2 regions of the Bacillus sp. z26 genome follow, and region 2 is predicted to be linked to the other one. Evidence: riboswitches for the same ligand, from Rfam matches in the RefSeq annotation. Region 2 holds a riboswitch; the other holds the start of a gene.
The links. A riboswitch is a leader RNA that binds a small molecule or an ion and turns the genes downstream of it on or off. The one in region 2 is predicted to bind glycine.
Positions count from the first base shown of each region.

Region 1 (16,522 bases), on a different contig from region 2:
ATTGCATTCATTTTACTATTCCCTCCTCTTTTTATGTATCTATTAATTGAGACTAATTCTAACCAATGCCACCCTCCCATGTATTCAATCTTTCCATCCTCTAATAAATCGTCTGCTAACATTTTCATTATATTGTAAAATTTGAGAAAAATAAAAAGAAAGCCCTTTCTTAATGAGGCAAATTCATTGGGTACGATTTTATCTTTAAAAGCCTTGACATGCTTTAGTATGAAATTATATTCTTGACTCTATGACTCTGTTAATGTTCAAGAATACTTAGCACTCCTCTCCCTTTAGCGACATCAGTCAAGTTTCTTTCAGAAAACCAAACCTTTCCTGGTTGTCACTTACTCGGAGTTCTGCAAGCCTATTAAACATCAACAGTTCTAATATAGAAAATCTTCAACAAGGAGAATCATTATGTGGTTTATTTTTTCACTTCTAACAGCATTAGCCTGGGGCGGTGCTGACCTATTTTACAAAAAAGGAACAGATAGCAATGACAAGTACAGCCATATAAAAATTATAATCATGGTTGGTCTTGTAATGGGAATTCATGCAACTGCCTATATGATTATAAAAGATATACAGTTTAATCCAATGGATATGATTAAATATTTGCCTGTATCTGCTTTATACATCCTATCCATGGCATTTGGATATATTGGTTTGCGCTATATTGAATTGTCCATCGCTTCACCGATACAGAATTCATCAGGTGCCGTAACAAGTATTCTGCTTTTCATCTTTTTCACTCATGAGCTGAGTATCCTGGAAGTACTCGGGATTATCATCATCACTCTAGGGATTGTCGGAATTGCCGTTCTGGAAAAAAGAGCAGAAGATGAAGCACGTCTACTGAATTCTGAGCATATCGATAAAAAATATCAAATCGGTTTTTTGGCCATCATCTTCCCGATTTTATATTGTATTATTGATGGGCTTGGTACCTTTGCGGATGCCATCTATCTGGATGAATTAAAATTAATCAGCGAAAATTCAGCGTTATTAGCTTATGAATATACCTTTTTCATCTGCGCAGCTGTATCCTTTATCTATCTGCGTTTTATCAAGAAGGAATCCTTCCATGTATTTAAAGAACGGGATAAAGGTATCGCAGCTATTTTGGAAACGGTTGGGCAATTCTTCTATGTTTTTGCCTTGTCATCAGGAAATGCCATTATCGCGGCACCTTTAATTGCATCTTACAGTATCTTTTCAGTCATCCTGTCACGAATCTTCCTAAAAGAGAAGCTGACAAAAAAACAATACATGATCATCGCATTTGTCATTTTCGGTATTATCCTGCTTGGAATTGCGGATGAATTGTAGATTTAAAAAAGTATGTAATTCCGTTCTTGTACGAGCATATCAAGGACCAAATCTTCATTGATTTGGTCTTTTTGTTATGCCTTCCTTCCCTTAACCATAAAAAGAAAAGTATTCAACCGCTCTTCCTATGAATCTGGTAGTATTCTCTTTTGATTTCAAATCCCTTGTTTTGTATCTAATTAATTCGTTTCATCCTTTGGTAATACAAAGTCTCATTCTATTTAATAGACACAATCCATCCCCTTCTTTTTTCCTTATATAAAGCTTTAAAGGCAATTTACCTATATTTTATTTTTACATAGTTTTTATTTTGGAATGGCCTTTGAAGTTTACTTTACAACATCCTCTATAATCACGGTTTCATCAGATTAAACAACTACCTGCAATACGTTTGACAACATATTAATTTAGTGATAGCATTTTTGTCATATCATTTTTCTGAAATTTTATTAAAAATTTAATATAGCATGCATTGATCGCTGTGGATAAAACTATAGCGGGAGCAGCTTCTGGAGAGACTGTATATTTACAGCGCCGAAGGATTCACAATCTCAGGCAAAAGGACAGAAAGGTAACGATTTTTGTTATTCTAGCCCTTTTAGAGATTGGAGACTACCAATCTCTTTTTTTATTGTCCAATCATCAATCGTGAGGTGGGACATTGCATCTAAATAAAGAGAAAGTATGACAATTATCTATTTTACTAGGTGCCTGTTTTAGACATCTAAGAATAAACGGGGGCATGCAACTTGGCTAAACAAGAGTTAAAAAGAGACTTGAAAAATCGTCATGTACAACTAATTGCAATAGGGGGTACTATTGGTACCGGCTTATTTTTAGGTTCCGGAAAATCGATACATTTAGCCGGCCCTTCCATTATTTTTTCTTATTTGATTATAGGGATTGCTTTATTTTTTGTGATGAGAGCCTTAGGAGAATTACTTTTATCCAATTCAGGCTATACGTCCTTCATAGATTTTGCTGCTGAATATCTTGGCCCCTGGGCCGGATTTGTAACTGGATGGACGTATTGGTTCTGCTGGATTATGACGGCCATGGCTGATATTATCGCTGTTGGGTTATATACACAATACTGGTTTGATATCCCACAATGGGTACCTGCCATCATCTGTTTAGTGATTCTTTTAGGATTAAATCTTTTGACCGTCAAACTCTTTGGTGAGTTAGAATTCTGGTTTGCCATTATAAAGGTCGTCACTATTGTTGCACTTATTATCATAGGAATTGTACTCCTTGTGATTGGTTTTGAAACGGATAGCGGAACTGTTTCTATTTCTAATCTTTGGAATCATGGCGGCATGTTCCCGAATGGAATATCGGGATTCTTACTATCTCTGCAAATGGTTGTCTTCTCCTTTGTAGGAGTTGAACTTATTGGTGTATCAGCTGCTGAAACAGCTAATCCGCGAAAGAACATTCCATCTGCTATCAACAAAATACCCGTTCGGATCTTGCTGTTTTATGTAGGTGCTTTATTTGTAATTTTATGCATAAACCCTTGGGATCAATTAAGTGCAACAAGCAGTCCATTTGTGGGGGTATTTGCCTTAATCGGTATTCCAATGGCAGCGGGTATCATTAACTTTGTTGTCTTAACATCTGCAGCCTCTGCTTCAAACAGCGGACTATTCTCAACCAGCCGTATTCTTTACAATTTAAGCAATAACAAAGAAGCGCCTGAAAATTTTTCTAAATTAAATAAACATCATGTACCTAGTCATGCATTATTTACTTCTACAATTGTAGTTTCAATAGGTGCACTGCTTAGTAAGCTGATACCAGAGCAGGCTTTTACAATCGTTACAACAATCAGCGCTATCTGTTTCATTTGGGTATGGAGCATTATTTTGATTTCCCATATTAGATATGTCAAAACAAGGCCTGATTTAAGAGCTTCAACTACATTTAAAGCTCCATTAACACCAGTTATAAATTACGTGATACTCGGTATGTTTGCTTTCATATTAATCGTGATGCTCTTTGCTGCAGAAACACGTTTATCCATGTTGTTGACACCATTATGGTTTATCTTATTGATTGCTTTATATAACTTTCAGAAAAAGAAGAGATCAAGATAATAGCTCATTAATAATAATGCACTCTAATTGTTAAGTATGATCAAACAATTAGAGTGCATTTTTTATCATATACACTGTATGAACGACCAGCAGTCAGTGACTTAATGAAAATTGAGCCCGGCACGATACCAAACTCAGTTAAAATAGTTTAAAGATCTATTTCCTTTATTTATCAATCTCCAGTTGCTCCTTATTCTGCGGTATAATCGCTGTGAAAGGATCGAGATCCACTGTATCTAAAAATGAATTAAAATCAAATTCCAGAATGGCATGATTTATATCAAAAATAGTGATTTTTTGAACGATATCCCCCTCATATACAACTTCTTCACTTAAAATCAAACCAGGATGTTAAATACGTTTTCTATGTACTAAGCCCTCTTAAATCCAATAAAAAGTATAAAAAAAGCAGCCTTACATCCGAATGAATGGAATGTAAGGCTGCCAAAATTTTATTGTATAAAAGGATATTGATTGGAATTATTCATGTTTGTGCATATCGATGACCATACGGCCTTGGATCTTACCTGCTTCCATTTCTTCAAAAATATCATTTACTTCATGCAGGCATCTTGTTTCTACGATTGGCACTACTTTGCCCTCTGCTCCAAATTGGAATGCTTCTTCTAAATCTTTACGTGTACCTACTAAGGATCCAACGATTTGAATACCATCCAATACGGTTTTCACAATAGCCAAATCCATTGTTTCAGGAGGTAATCCTACTGCAACAACTTTAGCAGTGGCACGTACAGAGTTTACAGCTTGGTTAAAGGCAACTTTGGAAACAGCTGTCACGACAGCAGCATGAGCTCCGCCAACTTTTTCTTGGATCCACTCACCTGCATCACCATCAGTTAATGGGTTACATACAAGGTCTGCTCCCACTTCTTTAGATAATGCCAATTTATCATCATTAATATCCACCGCAATTACTTTTGCATTGAATACATTTTTTGCATATTGGATAGCAAGGTTACCTAAGCCACCACAGCCAAAGATAGCAATCCATTGACCTGGTTTAATATCAGAAACTTTGATCGCTTTGTAGCAAGTTACACCTGCGCAAGTAATACTGCTTGCTTGTGCCGGATCTAACCCTTCAGGTACTTTAACCGCATAGTCCGCATCGACGATACATTGTTCAGCCATCGCTCCATCAACTGTGAAGCCAGCATTTTGTACGCTGCGGCAGAAGGTTTCATTTCCTGTCACACAGTATTCGCAAGTTCCGCATCCTTTATAGAACCAGGCAATGCTGACACGATCTCCTACTTTTAAACTTGTCACATCGTCTGCAATTTCTTTTACAATACCGATTCCTTCATGCCCAGGAATTCTTCCCGGAACTTCACCAAAATCACCTTTTGCTACATGCAAATCTGTATGACATACTCCGCAATATTCTACATCAACTAAAGCTTGACCAGGTTGTAATTTAGGTAATTCCTTTTCAACAATTTCCACTTTACCAGGATTCTTTGCACTCACTACAGCTGCTTTCATTCCAATCAATCCTCCGTATGTATATTAGATTGCTCAATGTTTCACATACTTATTATAATTGTGTCTATTCACAAAAGCAATACATATTGAATAATTTAATATAATCAGATTATTATATTAAATACATTTTGAACTATCAGTTAAATTTATAAAATATGAAATATGAGCAGTTCCGAACTTACAATAACTCTGATTATTAAACTCAGGAAGTCAGAGTTGAAAAGTCTAACTTCCTGAGTTTGTTTATTGTGTCGGTCCTTTTTAAAATAATCGTATATTTCTAATTTGATTTTTTATAAGTTAAATAATAGCTCTCCAATTTTATGCTTTTAAATAGCTTACTCTAAGACTAGCGATAAGAATGACCTCTGCGCAATGGGCTCGCAGCCATATGAACTTACAGTTAGAATCCTGCTTATGATTCCTTCCTTTTACTCAAAAACAGATTAACTTCATCAATACTTGGATAAGAGTTCTGAGTACCGCGTTTTGTGACACTTAATGCTGCAAAGGCGGTGGCCATATTAATCGCTTGAACAACATTGCCATTCTGTTCATAATAGTGGGCAAAACAGCCGATAAACGCGTCTCCAGCTCCCGTAGTGTCAATTGCATCAACCCTATATGAATCCACAATATGTGCCCCATTATTGGTGACCCACATCACACCACGGCTCCCCATCGTTACAATGACGTTTTTAACCCCTTCCTCTACCAGGCTGGCTGCAGCAGCTTCAATTTGTTCAATCGTTGAAACAGGCAGACCTGTTAAAATCTCGAGTTCACTTTCATTCGGAACGAAAAAGTCACATTTACATACATAACTATAGTCCAATTTTTTTGTAGCTGGTGCTGGGTTCAGGATAACAGGAATCCCAAGCTCGTTCCCAATTTCTATAGCACGATAAACAGTCTCGAGCGGAATTTCCAATTGAAGAACAATCAAAGAACATGTCTTCAGCTTTTCTTTTGCTTTATCCACATCCTCTGGTAAAAGGTATTGATTAGCCCCTTTTATAATTAAAATACGATTTTTGGAATCCGGGTCAACAAAGATTGGTGCAACCCCACTGGAGGTTCCCGGAACCACCTTCGTAAACTCTGTATCAATTCCATATCGCTCAAGGTTATGAATGGTATTATCTGCAAAGATGTCATCTCCTACTTTTGTTACCATCATTACCTTTGAGCCCAGTTTTGCTGCCGCTACAGCCTGATTGGCACCTTTCCCTCCACAACCCATTTCAAAATCCGGAGCCTCCAGGGTTTCTCCCTCTTTTGGCATTCGATCAATATATGAGATAAGATCGACCATATTCGATCCAATAACTGCAATTCCCATTATTTTTTCCTCCTTATTTTTTCCTCACAGAGAAGATTCTATATACTAATTTTTCAACTATAATATAATACTAAAGGATTATTTTGGTAGATGAAACTGTAAGAATAACTATTTTTTCTATGTTCACAATAATATTCCCTTATTTCATCTTTCTCATATACATGCATTTCTCCTATAATCACAGTCATATTATTTGAAATTTCCTTGAATTAGTCGAATAATAGAAAAGTAAACGTTTACTTGATGATTATTTTTATACCAAAATAGCATCAAAAACCTTACATCTACGAATTTTCAATACGAACAAAGGGGAGAAGTTAACATGATTTATGCAAATCCTAATACGGATGGGGCAGTTGTCCATTTCAAAGAAAAATACGATAACTTTATCGGAGGTAAATGGGTTGCACCGGTTAAAGGTCAGTATTTTGAGAATAAATCTCCAGTAACAGGAGAAGTCTTTACGAAAGCCGCTCGTTCTTCTGCAGAAGATATTGAATTGGCATTAGATGCAGCACATGCAGCTAAAGAAGCTTGGGGGAAAACTTCTACTGCTGAACGTGCTCGTTTATTAAATAAAATTGCTGATCGTTTAGAAGAAAACTTAGAAAAGATTGCTATAGCTGAAACTTGGGATAACGGGAAAGCAGTGCGTGAAACATTGAATGCGGATATTCCTTTGGCAATCGATCACTTCCGATATTTTGCAAGTGCCATTCGTACACAGGAAGGAAGAACTACTCAATTAGACAATGATACAGTAGCTTACCACTTCCAGGAACCACTTGGGGTAGTGGGACAAATCATTCCTTGGAATTTCCCGATTCTAATGGCTGTATGGAAAATCGCTCCGGCCTTGGCAGCGGGCAACTGTATCGTATTAAAACCTGCTGAACAAACTCCTGCCTCCATTATGGTACTCATTGAATTAATTCAAGATTTACTACCAGCAGGTGTCCTTAATGTTGTAAATGGTTTCGGTGTGGAAGTTGGTAAACCACTTGCAACTAACCCACGTATTGCAAAAATCGCCTTTACAGGTTCTACAGCTGTTGGACGTCAAATTATGCAGTATGCCACTGAAAATATCATCCCTGTCACATTGGAGCTTGGTGGTAAATCACCTAATGTCTTCTTCGAAGACGTGATGGATCAAGATGATGAATTTTTAAATAAAGCAATCGAAGGTCTAGTTATGTTTGCGCTAAACTCCGGCGAAATTTGTACATGTCCTTCACGTGCTTTAATCCAGGAATCCATCTATGATAAATTTATGGAACGTGCTTTAGAGCGAGTGAAAGCCATCAAAATTGGGAACCCACTTGATACAGAAGTCATGATGGGTGCGCAAGCCTCTAATGAACAAAAAGAAAAAATCTTATCCTACATTAAACTCGGTAAAGAAGAAGGCGCTGAATGTTTAATCGGGGGAGAAGAAAATGACCTCGGTGAAGGTCTTCAAAATGGTAACTATATTAAGCCAACTGTTTTCAAAGGTCATAACAAAATGCGTATATTCCAAGAAGAAATTTTTGGTCCGGTTCTTGGCGTGACTACTTTTAAAGATTTTGATGAAGCGATGGAAATCGCAAATGATACACTATATGGATTAGGTGCCGGTGTTTGGTCCCGCAGCGGAGATCTTGCTTACCGCGCCGGCCGTGCCATTCAAGCCGGTCGTGTTTGGACAAATACTTATCACCAGTATCCAGCAGGTGCTGCGTTTGGCGGTTATAAATTATCCGGTATCGGTCGTGAAAACCACGCTATGATGCTAGATCATTACCAACAAACTAAATGTTTGTTAGTAAGCTATGATAAAAACGCTCAAGGTTTTTTCTAAAAAGTGAGGTTATCTCTTAAATGGTAGAACGTGTCGTAGCAACCGAAGAAGCACTTCAATTAATAGAATCATTAAAGAGAACCCACGGCTCGATTATGTTTTATCAATCCGGTGGCTGTTGTGATGGATCGGCTCCGATGTGCTATAAGGAAGGCGACTTTAAAATAGGGGATTCAGACATTTACTTGGGTTCTATTGGAGATTGCCCATTTCATATACACAAATCGCAATATGAGTACTGGAAGCATACTCAATTAATCATTGACGCCACTGATGGAAGAGGCGCAAGCTTTTCACTTGATAGTGTAGAAGAGCGTCATTTCATTACGCAGTCTCGTATTTTCTCAGAAGAAGAATACGCTGATTTAAAAAATCAAACAGAAGTTTGAATCAAGCTGCCCTTAAAAGTTATCCAATGACTTTTAAGGGCAGTTTTTATATAGAAATGTTTCTTTAGACTTATATTCCTAAAGATTTTTTTTAGATCTCTAGTAGTTTTATATTAGATTATGATTAAATAAATCGACATATAGTCTTTCAATTTTGATTTTTTGGTCAATGTAAAATAAAATTATAGTACATCATGTAAAAGGAGAGGGAATTTTTTGAATAATAAAAAACAACTGGGTGTTCCAGGTATTCCTACTACTGGTTTCTTCGGTCATCCAAAGGGACTTTTCACACTGTTTTTCACAGAATTTTGGGAACGTTTTTCATACTACGGCATGCGGGCCATTCTGGTCCTCTACCTATACGCTGAAGTTAGCAAGGGTGGACTAGGATTTGACCAATCCACTGCCATGTCCATAGCTGCCATTTACGGATCTTTAGTCTATCTATCCGGTATTATCGGCGGATGGGTTGCAGACCGACTGCTTGGGACAAGCAGGACCGTATTCTACGGTGGAGTTTTCATTATGTTTGGTCATGTTGTTCTGGCATTGCCACTTGGTGCTGAAGCCTTTTTTGCCAGTATGTTCCTGATCATCATTGGTACCGGACTATTAAAACCAAATATTTCGAGCGTCGTTGGCGACTTATATACAAAAGATGACCTTCGTCGCGATTCAGGATTCAGTATTTTCTATATGGGAATCAATTTAGGTGCCTTTATTGCACCATTTATTGTTGAAGGATTACGCGGACATTATGATAGCTATCATGCTGGATTTTCAGCTGCCGCTGTAGGGATGTTTCTTGGACTAATCGTATTTGTTATTACAAAGAAGAAAAATCTAGGAACGATCGGAACACAGCCACCTAACCCATTAAGCCCGGAAGGCAAAAAGAAGTTTTCTCTTTATTTCGGTGTGGTAATCGCTCTATTAATCGCTCTTTTCTATGCTCTGATTACAATCGGTTGGTTAACCATTGATCGATTTGTCTTACTCGTAACCATTTTGGCAGTCATTATACCTATCGTTTACTTTGTATGGATGTACAAAAGTTCAAAAACAACTGTTGACGAGCGTTCTAGATTGCTCGCTTATATTCCTTTATTCCTGTCAGCTGTTGTCTTCTGGGCTATTTATGAACAAGGCTCTAATCTTTTAAATATCTATGCGTTAGAACGAACTAATTTAACTTTATTGGGCTTTAAAATTGCACCTGGTGTGCTCCAGGCTATGCCTGCTCTTTTCGTTATCATATTTGCACCAGTTGCAGCCTGGTTATGGATGAAGCTTGGGGATAGACAGCCTTCAACTTCCAAAAAATTCTCCATCGGGTTACTATTAGCGGGTTTATCATTTATTGTCATGCTGGTCCCTGGTTACCTGAGTGGTGGTGACTCACTTGTCAGTCCTTATTGGCTCATATTAAGCTACCTAATCGTTACACTTGGAGAGCTTTGTTTATCTCCTGTTGGCTTATCTGCCACTACCAAACTAGCACCGGCAGCTTTCTCTTCTCAAACGATGAGCCTCTGGTTCCTGGCAAGTGCAGTTGCACAGGCTATTAATGCACAACTTGTAAAACTTTATAGTACAGAAACGGAACTCCTTTACTTTGGATCAATCGGTGGATTCGCTATTCTTTGCGCAATCATTATCTACTTGATTTCACCAATTATCCAAAGATATATGAAAGGCGTTAAATAAGTAATAATGAAATGACCTCAGCTACTTTGCTGAGGTCATTTTTTATGTTTTAATCTAAAAGGCAGCGAACAGACAATCACTCAGCGCTGTCTGTTCACCATATAATTCATTAAATGCTTTAAAAATGAACTCTTTGGTGAAATCTGTACAATAGCTTCCATAGCATAGCAGTAATGATCCCACATTACTTTGCGAGCACCCTCCCTGCCGAGGACAGATACAAACGTTGAATTTTTATTTTCTTTATCCTGTCCGACAGGTTTTCCAAGTAAATGGTCATCCCCTTCTATATCAAGTAAGTCATCCTTAATTTGAAAGGCAATCCCGGCATGACGTGCGAATTTTTTTATCGATTCCATTTCGGATTCCTCTGCTTGAGCAAGAATGGCAGGCATAATTAATGAAGCCTCAAAAGCTATTCCTGTTTTGTAAAAGGCGAGAGTGTTCAATTCTTCTAATGTCAACGTTTTTCCCTTAGACTCCAAATCCATTGCCTGCCCTCTGCACATATCCATAGCTACTTGGGATGAATACTGAATCAAGTGAAGGACAGACTCTGAATTAAACTGCCTTAATGATGCTTGCTCCTTCATAGCACATTGGATAAGATAAACAGAGGTTATCTCAGCAATACCTGCGTTATAAACCTCATGCAAAGTTTCACGCCCTCTGCGAATAGGCGCATTATCCTGTGACGGCAGATCATCAAGGATAAGGGACGCGGTATGCATATATTCTAAGGATTTCAGGAGCGGTACAATGGCAATAGGATTTAATCCATATTCCCTTACCCCCATCATCCAAGTCACAATTGGCCTTAACCTTTTTCCATCACCTTCGAGACTGTAATTTGCCGCATCAACAATAGGATCCTTCATCAAAGAATCCGTTTCCTCTTTATGAACAGACAGAATCTGATTAATCTCCTGTCGAACAGTTTTTATTATGTTAACAAAATCACTTTCTTCCTTACGATCCTTTTTCAAATTGGTAAGGATATGGTCACGAAGCAGTTTATCAAAGAAATCTACATCATCCGCTTTCTGAACCATCTTTTGGATGAGATGATTGAATGCTGGCATATCAGCCGTTAACAGATTCATTAGTTCATTATATTTTTTAGTTCCCAATCGTTCTTTATTCCTTTTTAAGCCATTAATCGCTCGATCCAATATTACTTCACAGGCATTTGGATCAGACTCATACACATGGTGAATTAAATTAAAAATGACTGTCCAATATAATTCAAATGGATTGATAAGATCAGAACGCTTATCATAATAGGTTAAATAATAGGTATATGGAGTAACCGCCCCTGCCTCCATATCATCGAACAAATCAGCAAAATCATCGGCCAATTGATTATAGATTCCATAATAAAATGTGCGTTTATTAAATCCCTCATCCTCCGCGGCACTAATAACAGAACGAACAATCAATCGTGAGGAAGAAGATTTTAAGATGATTGGAATGAATAGTTCTTCATTTGTATACTGTTCATTTGTTAATTCTTTAACTCGGTCCACTTCCTGTGAATGAAAAAACACATAGGCCTGTTCAAAAAATACACTTATCGTTTCTGGCCTTTGGCTAGCTTTAATAAACTGAAAAGCTTCTTTAAGTTCTGAGTGAATAAACCGAATGAGCGTTTCATTTTTACCGCACCACTCGTCTATTGCTGGGACTCTCCCACTAATGAGCGTTGTTCTTATGATATCTGAAAACTGTTTTTTCTCCTGAATAGATAATATGCTCGCATCCAGTAAATCATCAATAAACGGATAGGTCAGACCATAGGAATACCCTAATCGGATTGCTTCATCAAGCTTTTGTGCCCGTTCTTCCGGAGAAATATCAGGGCTCATCTCTTCCATAACATGCATCATAACTCCGCCTATGATCTTGATCAATTTACGCTGTGCATTCTCGGCATCCATCCCATTCGGTATAGAGGAAGCAACTTTCTTTAATCTGTCAAACAACCAGATGACTGTAGATTCAATCTGCTCTTTTTGACCCCATCTGTACATACCAGGCATACTAAACAGATCGATTTCGCCAACTTCACCGGTTTTATCTTGAATCAATTGAGAAATCAGCTTATCCACAACTTGTTTGATTTTATTTTGTGTTTCAGGCAAGTCCAAGGCTTTACCCAAATCTCTCAGATAAATATATGAGATACTCCGATGAAGATATGGCTCCAGTTTCCCACTCTTATTCAACCATCGTAAGTACTGATGATACTCCTTGTTTGTTGGTTTTCTATTCTTAAGCGAAAAAAGGGAAACTAAGGATCGATGACGAATATGGTTCTGCTTCCATGATTGAATATCTTTCGTTAGTACGTCAATATAGTTCTTTGATTTGACCTGTGCATGCAGAGATTCGAAATACTGTCTGGCCCTCTGCTCATCTCTGGCATAACATTCATCAGCATTTATTATTTCCTTTTCATTCATACGCAAAATCTACCTCTTATTTTCTTTTGGTTATTTGTCGTCCTGCCAACTCTATACTTCAAACGTAACATCTTTATAAGCTGAATGCTAAAATAAACAAATTATATTTTTCTAACAAATTCTTACTCAAACGGACATTCCCCAAGTTAATAGGAATAAAGCATGTATATATTCATCCCAAGAGACAGCCACATCATTAAATAGGAAAATCCTCCTTCAAATAAGCTGAATGAGGATTTCCTATCTTACTTTTACAAATAACATTTAATAGATTTTTCAATCCAATACATAAATACCGTATTTGGGCATCTTTTTTCAAACAACTTCATACTTAAATACATATCGATTCCATCTGAAACATCGTGCCATAAATCTGTAAATACAAAATCAAATTGACCCTTTGCCATCGATCCTTGTGCATATTCAAAAGCATCCGCTTTAATGATCTTGATCTTTTTGCTGTTTTTAAACTGTGGCAAAATATAGGTTCGAAACAGGTCAATAACCTCTTCATTCTTTTCCACTACAGTGATACTTTCCACATTCTCTTTTTCAGAAACCATATAGGGATAATAGCCAAGACCCAATCCAAAAGTAAGCACGTTCCCAAATGCCTGATCAACCGCTTCTTTCATTGTTTCAATTTCGTTCGGTGTAACCGTCATCCATATTCTTTCATTTTCTAAAATCGCAGGATAGGTAAATTCCGTCTCAAAAAAACCAATTTGCGGTATTTGTCTTCCCTCTTTTGTTTGGACAATATCATTACATACAAACCCCTCAAATGGTTTATAAATTTCATATTTCAATTCGCTATTACCTATTTTGATCGTGGGAACCTTGATGTTCTTATAATAAGGATTATCATAATATTCCTTTTCATTAAGCTTAAAAAACATTTTGCTAAAATAGTTGTTAAATAAGTTTTTGTCTTCTGTCTTATCAACAATATCCAGTCCAAAAGCTGCAGCTAATATGACTGCAAACGCATGTTCATAAGATACGCCATATTGAACAATCTCATTAATCTCTTCTTTATCAATAAAGTCAGGCGCTTTATTTAAATAATTGCTCAGCAAAGCAAAAACTTTATTATTATCTTCTTCTATTCCGTCTTTCAGCTTCATGTCTTCACCTATATTCGTCGAGTTATAAGTAAAATAATAGCTAAAAAAAGGGATGAGGGCAATGAAGATGGAATTCCCACTCTACAATATTACCGAAAAATAAGCTTTTGATAATACAGGGAATTTAGATGTATGTACGAATAAAAAAGCTTCTGATTCAGTACAAATCAGAAGCTTATCTATTGGTTTAATTTGTTGCTTTTCCGCACTTCAATAAGTAGTAGGTACAGTGACTATTTAAGCACTTTTCACCTTAGGTTGTTTACTTTCTCCAATTTTCTCAATATCCTCTAAACTGCGACCGCGAGTTTCAGGAACGCATGTCCGGATAAATAGTACTCCCAGTAAACAAATACCACCGAAGATGGCAAAAACAGCTTCTTGAGGCATCGAAGCAGTCATGATTGGAAATAGCAATCCAACCAGGAAAGAACCGATCCAATTAAATGATGAAGCTAAACCTGATGCACGCCCGCGAATAGCCATCGGGAAGATCTCACCAACTATAACCCAAGTTAAAGGAGCCCAAGTGAATGAATAAAGTGCTACATAGATGCTTAAAAAAACAACCATCATCATCGGATCAGCATTAGGAATAACTATATTCAGGATTGCCGGTAAAATAAAGGAGAGTCCCATTATTGTTCCGCCCACAGTTAATAAAGTACGTCGCTTAAATTTATCAGCAATCAACAGGAAGACCAATGAACCTATTACGAGGATAACCCCCTGAATGATTGGCCACATCAACGCGGAACTGGCTGCATGCCCTGTTGCATTTTGTACAATCAACGGAATGTAATAGAAGATGGCATTTGCACCCTGAAATTGTTGAAAAGCAGCCACACCGACACCTGCAAATACCAAATACCGGTACTTACCACTTAAGAGAGTTCCCCAAGACGTTTTTAGATATGCTTTGTTTTCCTCTCTTGAAACTTCTTGAATTTGTTTTATTTCAGCATCAATTTCTTTTTTACTTGAGCGAATATAGCCCAATACCTTACGAGCTTCATCAAGTTTATTATTCTTGATTAAAAATCTTGGTGATTCAGGTAGCTTTAACATTCCAAAAAATAAGATGATAGCAGGTACTGCTGCCAAACCAAGCATCATTCGCCAAGCCATCGTTTCTGGTAGGTCTTTCAAAAAATAATCAACAATGTAGGAAAGCAACATTCCAGAAACAATCATTGTTTGATTTATTCCTGACAGACGACCGCGCAATCGTGCAGGCGCCATTTCCGACATATAGGCTGGAACTAACGCAGAAGCAGCACCTACAGCCAATCCTAAAAACATCCGAGAAACAATCAAAAATAGTATTCCATCATGAGGGGCAATTCCTGACAATATGGAACCTACAACAAAAATGACAGCAGATATTAAAATCATTTTCCGTCGTCCTAAACGGTCAGACAGCTGACCAGCCACGACACCTCCAAAAATAGCTCCAAACATTACGGATGAGGTAATCCATCCAATGGCTGTAGCTTTTCCTTCTAGACTCCAATCACTTTCTAAAAAAGGCAATGCCCCTGTCATAACACCAATATCATAACCAAAAAGTATGCCGGCAAAAGCCCCAAAAAAGTAAATAAAGCGACTTGAGATTTTCTTCTCATTAACCATTTATGTTCCCTCCACTAGGTGCAAAAATATATTGCTAGAAATCCCACCACTAAAACTATTACTGGCCTCAACATATATAAAAACGTTTTCATAGGAAGAAAAATTGCTATAGTGACAGAAAATTTTTAATTTAGTATTTACGTTCTCAGCTTGTCTTACATGATATGAGGTACATCCTATTAAATTTTAGAAAGCACCCTACTTAACTTACTGAAGATATTATCTTTGACAAGGATTTGGCCATTTTTACATCAAAATTCGTAATCCATAAACACATCGTTTCAATTTGTAATCTTAAACGCTTTCATATATAGAAACATAGAACACGCTTACAAATAAAAGTATCATATTCTTACTTCTGAATTACTACATTACCCTCCAAGGAAGCATAAGACCCCTCGGTGGATAAAGCCAGCCATTACCTAATAACTACATAGTCCAAATCAACAAGCTTTGCATAAGTGATAATTTGATCTGTTGTCAGATTCAATGAAACAACAGTATGGTGGCCGCCGCCATTCTCAATCCAAGCTTTAACCCCATCCTGGAAGTTCGGCTTCACTTCCCATAGTACACGGGCAACTGGAAGGTTAGGTGCTTTAACAGTTGGCTCAAATGCAGATACTTCGTTAATTAAAAGCTTGTAATGTGTACCAAAGTCAGCCATTGAAACAACAACACCGTCTCCTGCCTTACCATCGAAAACTAAACGGGCTGGATCCTCACGATCACCAATACCTAATGGAGATACGACAATTTTTGGCTTGTTACTAGCTAATGTAGGGTCTACTTCAAGCATATGCGATTGAAGAGCAGCTTCTTGCCCAACCGCTAGTTCATACGTGTAATCTTCCATAAATCCAGTCGATTGGTTATGGCTCATCACTTTAAGTAAGCGATCAAGCGCCGCAGTCTTCCAATCCCCTTCACCAGCAAAGCCATATCCTTGTGCCATCAAACGCTGGACAGCAAGGCCAGGAAGCTGTTTCATACCATATAAGTCTTCAAAGTTAGTTGTGAAGGCATTGTAACCACCAGCATCAAGGAAACGCTTAATGGCAATTTCATAGCTTGCTTGCA
Region 1 covers NZ_JBZFQM010000005.1:127,177-143,698, reverse strand. The annotation lists gene AC4G3K_RS15160 (carbon starvation CstA family protein) at 1-11, opposite strand, end outside; gene AC4G3K_RS15155 (DMT family transporter) at 421-1,332, shown strand; glycine riboswitch at 1,832-1,909, shown strand; gene AC4G3K_RS15150 (amino acid permease) at 2,082-3,431, shown strand; gene adhP (alcohol dehydrogenase AdhP) at 3,912-4,937, opposite strand; gene rbsK (ribokinase) at 5,353-6,279, opposite strand; gene exaC (acetaldehyde dehydrogenase ExaC) at 6,602-8,122, shown strand; gene AC4G3K_RS15130 (DUF779 domain-containing protein) at 8,143-8,511, shown strand; gene AC4G3K_RS15125 (peptide MFS transporter) at 8,728-10,221, shown strand; gene AC4G3K_RS15120 (polyprenyl synthetase family protein) at 10,302-12,683, opposite strand; gene AC4G3K_RS15115 (spermine/spermidine synthase domain-containing protein) at 12,935-13,810, opposite strand; gene AC4G3K_RS15110 (sugar porter family MFS transporter) at 14,048-15,442, opposite strand; gene araA (L-arabinose isomerase) at 15,861-16,522, opposite strand, start outside.
Region 1: it holds a riboswitch for glycine, as region 2 does, so the genes downstream of both, AC4G3K_RS15150 (amino acid permease) here and gcvT (glycine cleavage system aminomethyltransferase GcvT) in region 2, are expected to answer to the same signal.

Region 2 (16,522 bases):
GTTTATAAGCCTAGTATTAAATGTTCTTTATTTAGTAGCCTAGTAATCATAATGCTTGTTTCTGTCGTTTATTTCTCTGCCTATATTCTCTGGTCGTCATACCTGTTGCCTTTTTAAAAGTATGGCAGAAATATTGAGAATCATTGTATCCTACCAAGTAAGCAATTTCGTATGTCTTTTGAATTGTTGTCCTGAGTAATTCTTTCGCCCGCTCAATACGGGTGGTTGTTATATATTCAATGATTGTATGCCCATTTGCTTTACTAAACAAATGGCTTAGATAGGCCGGGCTTATGCTTACTGCACGGGCAATTGATGTTAATGATAAATCGGTATTATGATAGTTCTGATTGATATAGTTCTTTACATTATGGATTAATTGACTGGAATTATTTTTTGACTCGTTGCGGAACTGGAACACAATGTTCAGCATATCGACCATGTATGCCAGGATTTCAGAGTGATCAGTGATCAAACTTGTTTTTAACTCTAATTGTCTCATTTCCTGAAGTGTACTCAATGTGTCACCTTCGAGTTCTTTCATATAATGTGTAATCGTGATGGTAAAGTCCATCAGAAAATAGTAGGTATAGAATGGCCTACGCTGATATTCTTCTCTTTTAAGGTAACCAGAGTAACATTCACAAAACTCGGTCATTTTTTCCTCTTCCCCATTTTTGATAAAATCGATTAATTCTTTACGATTAAAATGATGGACTTCTTTATTTCCGTTTAAATCCAACTCCGAGTTTTCAACCTGATATTTTTGTCCGATTCTTATTAATAAATCTTTTTCTTTAGATGCTTCCCTCAATGAGTCATAAATATCTTCAATTCGATCTTTTATCAGGCCAAACCCAAATGTAAGAGAATCTGGTTCTTTTTTTAGTATATAGCTTATCTCGACTGATTCTTTCTCCAGCTCTTCCCTCGAATCTCCCTTTAAGAAAAAGATTTTTTCTTTTGCATCCTTTTTGATAACAAAACAATCAATCTTTCCATCCATACCAATGAACTGTAAATCTTCTGCCTTGTCTGAATCCACAACAAGAATTTGGTAATAGTTTGAAATGATATCGATCCCAAGTTCTTCAGCTTTTTCCATTGCCTCAGCTTTAGAGTATACCCCTTTGCATAACTTAAACATAAATACTTCTTTTAATTTTGGCTTGTCTATGAATTGATACTGCTTGGAATTTATTTGGCTTTTTTCCTTATCAATTTGATCAGATACTTTTTTCAGAATTGCCAGCAGATCTTGCGACCCAACTGGTTTCAAACAGTATTCAGAAATTTGGAGGCTTAATGCCTGTCTTGCGTATTCAAATTCATCATATCCGCTTAAAATAATAATCTTAATCCACGGCATTTTTTTCCTAATGATACCACTTAGTTCAAGACCATTCATAAAAGGCATTTGAATGTCTGTAATGACAATATCGGGTTTTTCTCTTTCAATCAAAGGAAGCGCCATTTCCCCATCACAGGCATCTCCAGAATAGGAAAACCCATTTCCCTCCCAATCAATACTATTACAAACCCCTTCCCGGATCATCTTTTCGTCATCTACCAGAAACACTTTCTTCATGTGCAGAATCTCCTCTCATTTGCGGGATTGTTAAACAAACACGTGTACCTGAACCTTGCCAGCTTGTCATACTTAATCCGAAAGCTTCTCCATAGAAAGTACGGATCCTTTGATGAACATTTAATAAGCCAATCCCATTTGCACCGTTTATTGGTTTATCTTTAGCAATTTGCAGCCGAAGCTCTTCAAGTCTGTCTCCACTCATTCCAATTCCATTATCAATAATTTCTATAATGATATTGCCTTCCGCATTGATGTCTCCTTTTATCAACAGAAACCCTTTACCACGTTTATTTTTTATCCCATGATAGATCGCATTTTCCACCAGCGGCTGCAAAGATAGCTTTAATATTTTACAATCGAGGATTTCTTTATTGATGTGAAAAGTAAAATCAAGTATATCCTCATATCTGACCTTTTGAATAAACAAATAGTTTTTAATATGTTCCATTTCCTCATGGATCGTAATCAAATCTTTTCCTTTGCTTAACGAAATACGAAAGAACTGTGCCATTGCCTTGGTTACATCAATGACCTGTTCATGTTTCTTTGCTTCAGACATCCAGATGATTGTTTCAAGCGTGTTGTATAAAAAATGCGGATTGATTTGTTCCTGCATTGTCCGGAATTCTGCCATGCGAAGGAGCCTATTCTCCAAATTCCTTTCATTCGAAAGTGTTTTGATTCGGCCAATCAATTTATTAGAATCTTCGATGAGTTGCGAGATTTCATCCGGGTTACCTTTGGTATCCGATATATGGACATTCACATCACCTTCTGAAGCTTGTTGCATCTTTTCCTTTAATATACGAATAGGTGTAATTCTCTTATTTATGTAGAAGAAGTAAAGGATGAATAATAAAATATGAACCAATATTAAGCCTGCAATAGTGAAATTCCTACTATAATATGCATCTTCAAGAATTTTATTTGCGGGAGCCACACCTACGACTTTCCAATCGTTATTGGATTTTGAAGTTTCATAGACAATGAAAGAATCCTCCTTTAGTATAGTGCCTGAATTCTCGTTTTCATGACTCTTCCAAACTATCGTTGTCGGCTTTTCCGCTAATAATTTAAGTGGTAATAGCATTTCATTGCTTTTACTTGATTCGATATGAAAGGACCCATACCCCTCGGCCACCTCTCTTGAAAGAATGGTCAAAATGGGAGATGCATCCATAACTATTTTCAAATAGCCTCTTACGGTGTTTGATATCGGATCATGAATGGGCACAATGAATGAAATAGCTGGGAACCCATTTTCAACAATAGGTGAAATGAAATAATTATTTTTTGACGTAAATGACCAACTTTCAATAGGAGGAGATTTTAATTTATAAATTCCCCTAAATTCATTTAAGACTTTACCATCCATACCGTAAATACTGAAGTCTAGAATACTCGTTCCTAAAGGATGTGTTTCGCGAAGAAATGTATATCTATTAAGAATGTTATTTGCCTCTTTTTCGTAGCCATCCTCACTCTGTAAAAACGTCATAACACTGGGCATATCTCTTAGATCAGAAAACTTGTCTAAATCATTAATCAAGCGGTCAATATCGTCAGTGATTTGTTTTGCTTGGAGCGAAGCTATAGCTTGTGATTTCTTATAAGCCATGTTATATGTTGCGATATAGATAATGCTAGCTGCAAATACCAATGTTACTACTGTAAAGAAAAGGTAAACTACTAGCAATTTAAACTGAAAACTTGAATTAAATCTTTTTCTTGCTTTCATACGGACACCACCCATTTTCGGGGTTCATTTAGTTTTGATAGCTGGTCACACTTTAAACTTTTCAATCATTTTTTCCAGTGTTTTAAACTGTTCTACTAGCTTTATACTCGATTCCGATACATCCTCCAATGAAATTAACTGTTCCATTGCTGCCACGTTCATGATATTCGAATTAATTCTTTCGGAGAAAAGCTCGATTTCATTAAGGCTTTTTTTAGAGGTGTCCATTCGGCTGGCTAGATCCCGCATATTTTCAACCAAAGATGAATATTTTACTTGAACATCAAATGCATTGGCATTTATGGAATTAAGTAATTTTTGAACCTTCAGGATCTGATAGTCATCGTCGATTTTATTTTTGATTGTCATCATTTGATTTGAAATGGTTTTCATTTTATAGTTTACAAATATATATTCTTCTTCTGTTTGTTTATAAAATAAATGCATGGTTTGCAGGAGGGAGTTCATGTGGTGGGTTAGCTTACTTAAATCAGTTCCTGTATCGTATGCTCGACTTGAAGTAAATTGATGTATAATTTCACCTGTTTGATTGATGAGCTGATGTATGGTCCTATTATTGCTGTCCATTTTGGCACATGCATTTGATAATGATTGGACTTCGTTTACTGCTTCTTCCACTAATGAAGATGTTTTATTCATTAAATCTTTAATCATAGAAATTTCAAGGGTTCCTTTGTTGATAAAATCCAATGATTCATTGGCAAGGGAATGCACAATTTCACCCTCATAAACAATGGAATGAATCTGAGCTACAATATCCTTTAGATAAAAAGCAGTTTGTTTAACCATATTTTTTTGTTTATGAAGGGCACCCGATACTGACTGAATTTCATTTGCCACCTTTTTGGCAGCAGCCCGATTTAGGTGAATCCTTTTTAGAAGATCCTGTGAGGACAGTGAAACAGAATCCACTGTTTCTCTAACATTGAAGATGATTTCTTTTAAATTATGAATGATTTGATTAGAAAAACGATATATATCACCTATTTCACCCTTGGCATTGATTTCTATATTCCCAATTTGAAAGTTTCCTTTTGCAATTTCATTGGTAGTATTTCGTAAAAGATGAATAGGTTTCACTATATTTCCAGATATGTACCAGGCAAATAAATAAGAAAAAAAGATTACAAAGATAAAAACAACTCCAAAAATGGTAACATCCCTCTTTATATGTTCCTTAATTTCTTTTTTTGATTGCTCGCTGTAGTTCAGTGTCTCTTGTAACAACATCCGTACTTGATCGGCAACAAGACCAGATGCAATTGTAATATATTCGTAGGTTATATATCGCGCCTCAGCTGGTTGATTATATTTAATATCTTCGCCCAGTTTATCGATATATTCTTTTGTAGTAGTCAGAGTCTCACGAACATCCAATATTTTTTCACTAAATATCCCTTCCTTGTCCGCTGTTTCAATTTGATCCAGGTTTTTGTTCATATCGGCAAGAAGCTCGTATTGTGAACCTGAATTAAAACTAACTTTTCCATAAAGGATATCAATAATTTCACCGTCCAGCTCTTGGATGAGTCCACCATTGATTGAATTTGTTAAAGTAATCGTCTCCATAGTCATATTGTATTCCTGAACATAGCTAACAAATAAATAGATTAGTATACTATTAGAGAAAGCAAGCCAAAGAAGGATGGTCATAAAAAACAAAACAAGTTTCGCCCTAAGAGATTCGGGCACTAATTTTGTTAGCACCTTCATTTTATCCCTCCTTCAGCATCCTTTTATATACACAGCAAATTGACTGGATCTAAATTATACAAATATTCTGAAATTTTATTATATATGATTAGTATACACTTATATACCTATAGAATGCTATGTTCCTTATATATCATCGATAAAGAATGAGTATGATAAATGCTTCTAACTCTTTTAGATGGTCTTTAGTTTTAACAGAAGCCAGAAGCCTCTTTTTCTTTAAACTTTTACCACTCGTGCTCCAACACACTATAAAGCAGTGAATCGCGCCAGCCATCTCTCAATAACAAATCATCGCGAATTTGCCCTTCCCTGCTCATTCCAACTTTCTCCAACACTTTTGATGAAGCTATGTTTCTTGGGTCGCAGGTTGCAAATATTCGATGCATTTTCAGTTCTGTGAATCCAAAGTTAATTAGCAGAGTAGCGACTTCGGTAGCAATTCCTTTTCTCCAATAATCCGGATGAACAATATAGCCGATTTCGCCCGCTTTATTAGTAAAATCTCTACTATTAAACTCTCCGGCTCCAATCATCTTTTCTTTATATATAATCGCAAAAACAAATCTTGTTCTTGGTACCTTTATTGAATCTTCAATAACTTGGCTCACGAAATCTCTTGATTCCTCTTCCGTATTCGGTCCCCAGGGCTGGTATCTGCAAACGATATCATGCGAAGCGTATTTATGTACATCTTCCCAATCACTGATCATCAGTTCTCTTAGCATTAGCCTTTCAGTTGAAAGGCTCAAATTTATATTTTCGATTATAAACCCTCCAATTCCTGACCAAATTTTCCTTCTTTTCAAAAAAGCAGCTACCCAATCTCATGATAGCTGCTTCCATAATATGTTCTATCAATTTTGATATTTCAATACAGGCTTACGTGCAGCCAGTGCTTCGTCTAAGCGACTGATTACAGTAGTATGTGGTGCTTCCTGGACAATTTCTGGATTTTCCTCTGCTTCCTTGGCAATTTGGATCATGGCATCAATAAAGCCATCCAATGTCTCTTTTGATTCTGTTTCAGTCGGTTCGATCATCATGCATTCTTCCACATTCAGAGGAAAATAGATGGTAGGTGGATGGTAGCCAAAATCCAATAATCTCTTGGCAATATCAAGGGCTCGAACACCCAGCTTCTTCTGACGTTTACCACTGATTACAAATTCATGCTTACAGTGCTTATCATATGGAAGATCATAGTACTCTGCCAATCTTCGCATCATATAGTTGGCATTTAAAACGGCATACTCTGTTACAGCCTTTAATCCGTCTGGTCCCATTGAACGAATATACGTATAGGCACGGACATTGATTCCAAAGTTACCATAGTACGGTTTTACCCTGCCGATTGATTGCGGGCGATTATAATCAAGTCGATAACCATTCTCTTCTTTTACGATAAGTGGTTTAGGTAAAAACGGAATCAACTCTTTTTTCACTCCAACTGGTCCTGACCCCGGTCCGCCACCGCCATGCGGTCCAGTAAATGTCTTATGCAAATTAAGATGAACAACGTCAAAGCCCATATCACCCGGCCGAGCTTTTGACAAAACAGCATTCAAATTGGCACCATCATAATATAGTTTACCACCGGCACCATGAATAATTTCAGCCATTTCAACTATTTGCTCTTCAAAAAGTCCCAATGTGTTCGGATTTGTAAGCATTAAGGCTGCTGTATCCTGACCTACTACCCTCTTCAAATCTTCCAGATCCACCAATCCATCCGGACCGGATTTCACCGTAATGGTTTGTAATCCTGCTACTGTTGCTGATGCAGGATTTGTGCCATGTGCAGAATCGGGAACAATTACTTTTACACGATTGAAATCCCCATTGGCTTCATGGTAAGCACGAATGAGCATTAATCCCGTCCACTCTCCATGCGCACCAGCTGCCGGTTGCAGAGTGACTTCATCCATACCTGTAATTTCCTTCAAACTTTGCTGCAAATCGAACATTAACTCTAAGGATCCCTGCACTGTTTCCTCATCTTGGAGCGGATGAACATGAGCAAATCCATTTAGCCTGGCAACATTTTCATTTATTTTCGGATTGTACTTCATGGTACAGGAACCAAGCGGATAAAAACCGGAATCGACACCATGGTTTCTTCTCGAAAGTGCGGTATAATGGCGCATAATATCCAACTCCGATACTTCTGGAAGCTTTGGTTCCTCTGTGCGAATAAAGTCCCCAGGCAAAAGGTCTGTCAATGCTACATTCGGAACATCCATTTCAGGTAAAGAATAGCCGATGCGACCCTGTTTTGTCTGTTCAAATATTAATGGTTGATCGTGCTTATTCATGAAAATCCCCCAATTCCCTAACAAATCTATCAATCTCTTCTTTCGTACGCATTTCTGTGACAGCCACAAGCATATGATTGGTTAGTGCAGGATAATCCCTGGCCAGATCATAACCACCAATAATCCCTTTTTGCAGAAGCTTTTTATTAGCCAAAGCCACGGAACCATTCAATTTAACGACAAATTCATTGAATGATGGTCCTTCAAAGGCAATATCAAGTCCCGTCCCTTTCAGTTGTTCCTTAGCATAATGCGCTTTTTGAAGATTTTGAAGGGCCATTTCCTGAACACCTTTCTTCCCTAAAGCAGTCATGGCCACAGAAGCTGCAAGTGCATTTAGCGCTTGGTTAGAACAAATATTTGAGGTTGCTTTGTCGCGGCGAATATGTTGTTCCCTTGCCTGCAAGGTTAGTACAAACCCTCTTTTGCCTTCCTCATCGAGTGTTTGACCTACCAAACGTCCTGGTACCTTTCTCATTAGCTTGGTCGTGACGGCAAAATATCCACAATGCGGGCCGCCAAATGCAGCAGGTATTCCGAATGGCTGAGCATCTCCTACGACAATATCTGCACCGAATTCACCGGGTGGTTTCAGGACACCAAGGGATAGTGGATTACTAGAAACGATGAACATTCCCTTGTGCTCATGAACAATATTTTCGATTTCAGCTAAATTTTCAATTCGGCCGAAAAAATTTGGATATTGTGTGATAAAACCAGCGGTATCATCCGTCATCATTCTCGCCAACTGTTCTGTATCCGTAATTCCATCTTTACAAGGGACAACTTCAAGTTCAAGATATTGGCCCTTTGCATAAGTGGATAACACTGCTCGTGATTCCGGATGTACCGCTTCTGAAACGAGCAATTTCTTTCGGCGTGTATGGCCTGCTGACAGCATAGCCGCTTCAGCCAACGCAGTACCGCCATCATACATGGAAGAGTTCGCCACATCCATTCCAGTCAGTTCACAAATCATTGTTTGAAATTCAAAAATAGCCTGCAATTCCCCCTGGGAAATCTCTGGTTGATACGGTGTATAAGCGGTATAAAATTCTGATCTTGATATGACATGATCAACGATGATAGGCGTGTAATGGTCATATACTCCAGCACCAAGAAAAGAACTGTTCGTTTTAAGATTGGCATTTTTCTCAGCAAGCTCTGTTAATTCCTTCAGTAAAGATGTTTCGGACTTTGCCTTTTTTATCTTATATTCACCTTTAAATCTTACTTTTTCAGGGATATCAGAAAATAAATCATCAATTGATTCTACACCAATCGCGTCTAACATCTCATTCTCATCCTGGGCTGTCATTGGTAAGTAACGATGCTTCATTTTTTTACTCCTCCTGCCTGAGTACGTTTATAAAATGGGGTATTGACGATTTGCGCCTTCACTCTTTTTCCTCTGATTTCTATCTCTACTTCCTCATCAAGGACTGCAAATTCAGCTTTGATCAAAATAAGGCCAATATTTTTCTTTAATGTAGGAGATTGCGTTCCCGTAGTCACTTCACCTATTAGTTCATCTTTATCAAAAACCGGATATCCATGTCTGGGAATGCCGCGATCAATCATTTCAATGCCAACAAGCTTCCGAGACGCGCCATTTTCCTTCTGCTCTTTTAATACTTCCAACCCAATAAAATGTTCTTTATCCGTTTTGACAGCGAAACCTATCCCTGCTTCAATTGGTGTAATTGACGGAGAAAGTTCTTGGCCATATAAAGGCAATTTTGCTTCAAAGCGAAGCGTATCTCTTGCCCCGAGACCACAGGGAATTAGACCCCTATCCGTGCCAAAAGCTAAAAGGTTTTTCCATAAATTGACCACATCATCGCTCTTACAATATAATTCAAAACCATCCTCACCTGTGTAGCCTGTTCTGGAAACAAGTACACGAATATCATTAATCATGACATCTTCGCGAAAAGAAAAGAATCCGATACTGTCCAGGTCAACATCCTTTGTAAGCCCCTGTAAAATATCTGCAGCAAGCGGCCCTTGCAAGGCCAATTGCCCCATTTCTTCAGATATATTTCTCAGGTCCACATCTTCACCAGCATATTTTTGCAGCCATTCAAAATCCTTATCTATATTAGAAGCATTCACTACTAATAAATAATCGTCTTCATCTTTTTTATAAATAATTAAGTCATCCACTGTTCCGCCATCTTCATAACACATAGCCGTATACTGCGCACGCCCTGGTTTTAGCTTACTTACATCATTTGTCATCATCTGCTGCAGAAATGGTAAAGAACCAGTTCCCCTAACAGTGAATTCCCCCATATGTGATACGTCAAAGAGGCCTGCTTTTGTACGCACTGCTTCATGCTCCTGTTTAATGCCCGAAAATTGAACAGGCAATTCCCAGCCGCCAAAATCAATTGTTTTTCCACCATATTCTTTGTACACACTGATAAGCGGAGTCTGCTTTAATTCTCCCATCCTTATCCTCCTAAAAATAAAAAGTTTGTTTTATATAGATCCTCTTGCATCTTTATTTAATGATACTGTTTATATGTTCTTACTTTAGAGCACAACTTCTCTCAGCTATTCAGATTGAATGTATTGATAACTAGTAGACAAACATGTGAAAAAGGACAGAAACCTCCCTTATATGGGAAGTCTCTGTCCTGATACCTGAAAGTTTACCGCCGGCATTTGTGTGTGCGTTGGCGTTTCCTCTTGGGTGGCTTTGCAAATAAGAAAGCGCTCTCCAGAGATGCGTCCAGCAAGCGTCTGTTTACCTGAGAGATTCATGGATTTTCCATTTGCTCCTTCGGTGCCGCTATTATACGGTCTCTCCCCTTGCCTTCATTCGCTCATATTCTTATGTAATTTGGTCATACTAAACAAAAAGCAAGAGGTAAGCCATTTTCAAAATAATCTATATATTTATATCCTACCATCTTCAATAATCAGGTGGCAACCATTTCCTTACAGGAACGAATGATAGGAAACTAGATTTTTTTAATTTGACCATACATTTTACTAAAAAGCTTAAATCAAGAAAGTTGGGGGTTGCATTGAGTTTAACACCAAAGATCTATTTCGATGAAGAGTGGGAAAAGGAACTTGAAGAAAAAATTAACGGGGACGGTCCATGGTGCAACTATTCTCTTTTCAAGCTCGGATTGGAAGCTGAAAAGCATAATCTAATTCCGGAATTCAATGGACTCCTCAGTCCAAAACATTTATCTGGATTTACGCCTCTATCCCATCAGCTGGAAGCAGCTACAGAAGTCATTGAAAGGATGAATGGCAAAGCCATACTGGCTGATGAAGTTGGGCTTGGTAAAACGATCGAGGCTGGTCTTATTTTAAAGGAATATATGATTCGCGGGTTAGTAAGCAAAATCCTGATTCTTGTTCCAGCTTCCCTTGTTTCCCAATGGGCAAAAGAGCTGAATCAGAAGTTCCATATTCCGGCTGTCATATATAGAAAAGGATATGGATGGGACTCAGAATGTATCATTACATCTATTGATACCGCGAAACGGGAACCGCATCGCTCAGCCATTTTGGAACAAACCTATGACATTGTCATCATTGATGAAGCTCATAAATTAAAAAACAATAAAACCAAAAACTATGAATTTGTACAAAAAATCCAGAAAAAATTCTGCTTACTGTTAACGGCGACTCCTATTCAAAACAAGCTTGAAGAAATTTTTTATCTTGTTTCATTGCTTAAACCAGGCCATCTGGGGAGCTATGCTAAATTTAACGAACGTTTTTCTGCTAAAAAGCGTTCATTGAAAGATGATGCCTATTTAAAAGAATTGGTGAATATGGTCATGATTCGAAATAAACGACAGGACACCGGAATTGAATGGACCAGCAGAAAAGTGGAAACGATATTTATTGAGTTCACTGAAAAAGAACAATCTCTTTATGATGGTGTTTCTTCATTTAGAAAAGAATTACCTGATGGAATAGGAAGTACATTTTCTACTTTAACTCTGCAACGAGAAGCATGCAGCAGCAGAGAAGCAGTCTACTTTACGCTGAAAAATATGCTGGATCGAAATCCAGATGCCGGACCAAGTTATAAGCAAGCAATACTTAACCTGATTAACCAGGTTGAATTGGTTGATTGCAATTCAAAAGCAAAAAAAGCGCTTGAATTGATTCATTCCATTAAAGATAAGGTCATTATTTTCACCGAGTATAGAGCCACTCAATTATATTTACAGTGGTTTCTTAAGCAAAATGGAATCACTTCTGTTCCATTCCGTGGTGGGTTTAAACGCAGTAAGAAAGACTGGATGAAAGAACTATTTGAAAAACAAGCACAAGTCTTAATAGCTACAGAAGCAGGTGGAGAAGGAATTAATCTGCAATTTTGCCATCATATTATTAACTTTGATTTACCTTGGAATCCGATGCGCCTGGAACAAAGAATTGGCCGAATACACAGACTTGGACAAACAGAAGATGTCCGCATTTATAATTTCGCCACCAAGAATACCATTGAAGAACATATTATGAAAATCCTATATGAAAAAATCCGTTTATTTGAACGAGTTGTTGGAGAACTTGATGATATTCTAACCAGACTGGAGGTTAAGAATCTTGATGAACATCTAACTGACATCGTCAGCAAATCAAAAACAGAAGGTGAGATGAAAATTAAAATGGATAATCTCACTTCCTTAATTCAACTTGCCCAAGACATTAAAAAGGAGATGCCTTCACATGCAGCAACAGGAAATTCATGAGTTTCTCGTTCAATTTTTCACAACCAATCATTGTGAAATCATCAATCAGGGACCAGCCCACCTCACTGTGCAATTGACGATTGATATGGATAAAGAATTAATGAACCGTCCTTTTTACTGGCATTATCTCGAAAAGATAGGTGGAGTACCCAATCCGATGAGTTTAACTCTTATCCTTGATAAGGAGGCTGCCCCTCCTGATACAAAGGGAGAATTCATTCATTTTGGGTCACCACGCCTTCACCAAATATTTTCATCTGCCCAAAAATTATCTAAGCATATTCGCTTATTTGAGGAAATTAAAGTGACAAGTGGCCAAATGCCTTTATTTCCGTGGCTGGTTGTGAATGTAAATATTTCCTATGAGTGTGATCGAAAAAAGGACTTATTTTGTTCAATCGGATTAAATTTAATCAATGGTATTTTTGCAGAAAATTTTATTGATTCGGTTGACCAACTCACGCTTACACCTAAAATATCTGACTATACATTTACACTGACACCGATCATTCGTTATCAAAGCGGGTTGAATAGACTAAAAACGTATATTCAAAATAAAATCAATCAGGATGACCACGCGTGGGCTGATGATGCCTATGTACGTTGGAATAAAGATCTAAATTTGCTGAACCATTTTTATGAGGATCAAAAAGAAGAGGAAAGTAAAACGTATGAACTAGAAAAAGAGGCATTGCGCATGCAATATGAACCCCGGATCCGTGTCAACATCATAAATGGGGGACTCTTTTATCTTACTGGTAAAGCTATATAAGGGAGAAAAGTGTATAAAAAAGCGGCTATAATAAGACCAGCTATAGTTAATTCTCCAAAAACCATTCTTGTAACTATATATCTCAGGTTGAAAATAGGGTCTAGAAGAATTTCATATACCTGAACGAACCAAATAATAGGAATACACTTGTTTTATAGAATGCAAGTAAACTCAATTATCCAAAAGCCATATTTAAAGGGTGTACCTGTTTTTTGCTTGTTAACGCGAACTCATTGTATCGATATAAAACATAGTTAGGAAAAAGGAGTACATAAAAAACAGTGGATTCGAATTTGAATCCACTGTTTTACTTAAGTAAACACTACTTAAAGAGTCTTCCGTTTAAAGAGCATTCGAATGGATACCGGAATGATTCCAAACCAATGGCTCATGAATGGCTGCCTGTCATCCTTATGATGGCGACGTTGCTCTTTACGTTGTTCCTTTGGCTGTTTCATATACACTAACCATTGAATGGTTAAAAATTTTACATAATCATTTGTTTTCATCACTATTCACCCATCAGCAGTATCTCCACATTTCCTATACTCTATTCATGGACTTCCCAAAGAAATGCTAGTTTACAGTGATTTTCATTAAAATCTCATCGATAATATCTAATGTTGTTTTTCTATCTGTTAGCAAATGAAATTCAGAAGCTTGCTTATACAGATTCATCCTCTTTTGATACAGACGTTCAATCTGTTCATTTTTATCGTTGTTCAATAAGGGCCTTGAAGCATCAGTTTCCAGCCTTTTCATAATTTCAGCAGGACTGGCATCCAGCCAAATGACTGTACCATTTTCGTTCATATATTTTCGGTTGCTCTCCCTTAGGATGATTCCACCGCCTGTTGCGATGATACTATTTTCAGTGGGCAAGGATTGTAATGCCTGCTGTTCTATTTCTCTAAACCCCTCTTCTCCTACTTCATCAAAGAGTTGCGGGATAGACTTTCCAGTACATTCAACCACCCTCTGATCACTGTCATAAAAGGAGCAGTCCAGTTTTTCAGCAAGTGCCATACCCGTAGTCGTTTTCCCCGATCCCATAAATCCAATTAAATAAATGACAGTCATACCATTCCCCCTAACTACCTGTCCAGTTTACAACTTTTCCTGCCGCTGTTGAATAAGTGATGGTTTCCCGTCTCACAGTGTGGTCCGTCTGAATAACAAGTGAGATTTGATAGAAACCATTCTCAAGTGGCTTTATATGATAGGTTATTCTTCCATTATAATAAACCCATTCCCCTTTTGTCTCTGGGATATGTCCATCGTCAAGCATTGAGATCGCAGCATTTGTACCCACATCACCTAGATAGGTAGTTTTTAGCCATTCCATTTGGAATTTATGGTACGTTACTTCCTGAGTCATTTTTCCAATCGAATAAAAACACACAACAAATATAACTGAAAAGAATAATAGTGCTACAGGCATAAATATCCCACGCTCATTTTTAAGAAGGTTCATATTTATATCGTTTAAATAGCCGTTTTTCATATTTATCACCATTTATAAACATTACTGTTATCGTCAGTAACTTCTCCTCTTTTTTTAAATGGAAGCTTTTAATATTTTGGAGAACCATTTCATGACCTGACCCATTTACTCTCCTTCTCACCATATTGTAGTAAATCTCATACGTTACCTCTTCTCCTTCTTTATCCAGTAAAAGGACATTGCTTTTTGGGACTTCCAAGTTTCTTGACTTTTGTATTTCCCTCTCCAATTGGCGGATGAAGATATTCCATTCCATTCTGGAGTTGGTATTCACATCTTCATTATGCCAGTCCGTGACGCTTGCAAGCGCACCTGTCATAAACACGGCTAATAAAGAGAATAACCCTAGCGCAAACAGCATCTCAACCATTGTAAATCCATCATTTTTTAGGCAGAATTTCATATACTTTTTGTAACTTATTCTTTGAGTTGCTATACTCCGCAACATAAACGTCCCCTTCAAGATAAAAAGTATAGGTCTTCCCTTCAATATCTGCTTGTCCGCTATATAACGGACGGCCGTTTATTTCATGATCATTCAATTGTTCAAATAACCTATTTAATGCAACTTCCTCCATTCTATAGTCATTCTTTTGTGCCATGCTGACCATATATGCAGGCAGTAATAAGCAGCAGCTTACCATCAGTATTCCAAATGAAATCAGGAGATCCAACATAACATACCCATTCTCTTTATATCTCTGATATATAAAATCTCCCCCTCCCTAATTGAAAAACAAGCTTGTAAATCGTTTTCCCATTTTTATCTGTCAGATTGATTGTTGTCGGCCCTTCGATATTGCCTGATGAAGTGTAGGTGACCGTCACATTACCAACTTTTTTAAACTTTATTGATTCAGCCTTTTGTATCGATAAAATCTTATGGTTCGTGTACGTATAAGCTGAATATTCATTTTGTTCGGTGGCAAATCTAAGTGTGACATATGTTTTATTTTCAAAAGCATAGGCTTGTGCATAGTAAATATCCTTCTGAAGTTGATTCAAGAACACCTTTTGCTCATATGTTTCAAACATCTTAAATGTAATGGTACTTACGACAGTCAGCATTAAAGTTAGACATCCAAGTACCATTAACACCTCTACTAAAGTAAAACCATCTTCATTCCTTTCCATCCTTGTTAATCCTGAAGACTGACAGTTCCATCAGCCGCGATGACGGCGGTTTTCCCCTCCGGACATTTAACATCCTCTTTTAAAAACCCTTCTGAAGTAAGGTTTTCCAAGGACGGCATACTGCCTTCCTTTAATTTATACGCTTGCACTTGTCCCTCAACCATCTTGACATATGCATCGCATCCCTTGCCATTAACTGCTTCCTGATTTTTCATTACATTTGGTACTGTAATAATTAATAAAACAGATATAACCAACATCACAATCAACATTTCAATCAATGTAAATCCTTGTTCATTTTTAATATATTTCATCAAATACACCGTCCTATATCGTATTCATTAATGAAATCATTGGCATTAAGATGGCCAGATAGAGCAGAATTACAAGTATGGCTACAATGCCAAACATTAACGGTTGAACCACCTTTATATATCTTTCTGTCTTCATTTCCATTTCACTTAATAGCATTTTACTGTAGTAAAGCAACTCCTCGCCCAGTAAACCGTTTTTTTGCCCGTGGCTGATTACTCTTTCAAAGTCTGTCATAAAGATTTTTATAGTACCGCAAATACTATCAAGTGTATCGCCCTCTTGTAGGCGCTCAATCATTTGATGGGCAATTTCCCTTACCAGTTTTTTGGGATCTTGTGCGCTCATGATAGTTAAAGCATCTATTATTGAAACGCCGCCCTTCAATAAAGAACCAAGCTGCATAGAGAAATAATACGTGCTCGAAAGTCTTCTAAATGTACGTAATAAAGGGACTTTATTCATCAGTAATTCCTGTTTTATTTTAGATATTTTTTTTAAATAGTAGTGGTAAATGAGCATTAGGAAGGTTAATAGCAGAATGATAATAAGAGGCAGATTATTAATCAAAGTAGCGAGTAAAACCGATAGTTTTAAAAATATATTGGTTTCTTGTCCTGTTCCCTGATACATTTCTGAGAATTTGGGCAATAAATAATTGGTGAACGCTTGTAGCAAAGCAAATGTAAAAA
Region 2 covers NZ_JBZFQM010000001.1:658,581-675,102, forward strand. The annotation lists gene AC4G3K_RS03050 (response regulator transcription factor) at 47-1,588, opposite strand; gene AC4G3K_RS03055 (cache domain-containing sensor histidine kinase) at 1,563-3,329, opposite strand; gene AC4G3K_RS03060 (methyl-accepting chemotaxis protein) at 3,375-5,063, opposite strand; gene AC4G3K_RS03065 (GNAT family N-acetyltransferase) at 5,291-5,791, opposite strand; gene gcvPB (aminomethyl-transferring glycine dehydrogenase subunit GcvPB) at 5,921-7,378, opposite strand; gene gcvPA (aminomethyl-transferring glycine dehydrogenase subunit GcvPA) at 7,371-8,717, opposite strand; gene gcvT (glycine cleavage system aminomethyltransferase GcvT) at 8,714-9,832, opposite strand; glycine riboswitch at 10,013-10,110, opposite strand; glycine riboswitch at 10,113-10,205, opposite strand; gene AC4G3K_RS03085 (DEAD/DEAH box helicase) at 10,414-12,108, shown strand; gene AC4G3K_RS03090 (YqhG family protein) at 12,086-12,880, shown strand; gene AC4G3K_RS03095 (YqzE family protein) at 13,207-13,389, opposite strand; gene AC4G3K_RS03100 (shikimate kinase) at 13,457-13,960, opposite strand; gene comGG (competence type IV pilus minor pilin ComGG) at 13,971-14,384, opposite strand; gene comGF (competence type IV pilus minor pilin ComGF) at 14,341-14,832, opposite strand; gene AC4G3K_RS03115 (hypothetical protein) at 14,765-15,061, opposite strand; gene comGD (competence type IV pilus minor pilin ComGD) at 15,078-15,518, opposite strand; gene comGC (competence type IV pilus major pilin ComGC) at 15,524-15,832, opposite strand; gene comGB (competence type IV pilus assembly protein ComGB) at 15,846-16,522, opposite strand, start outside.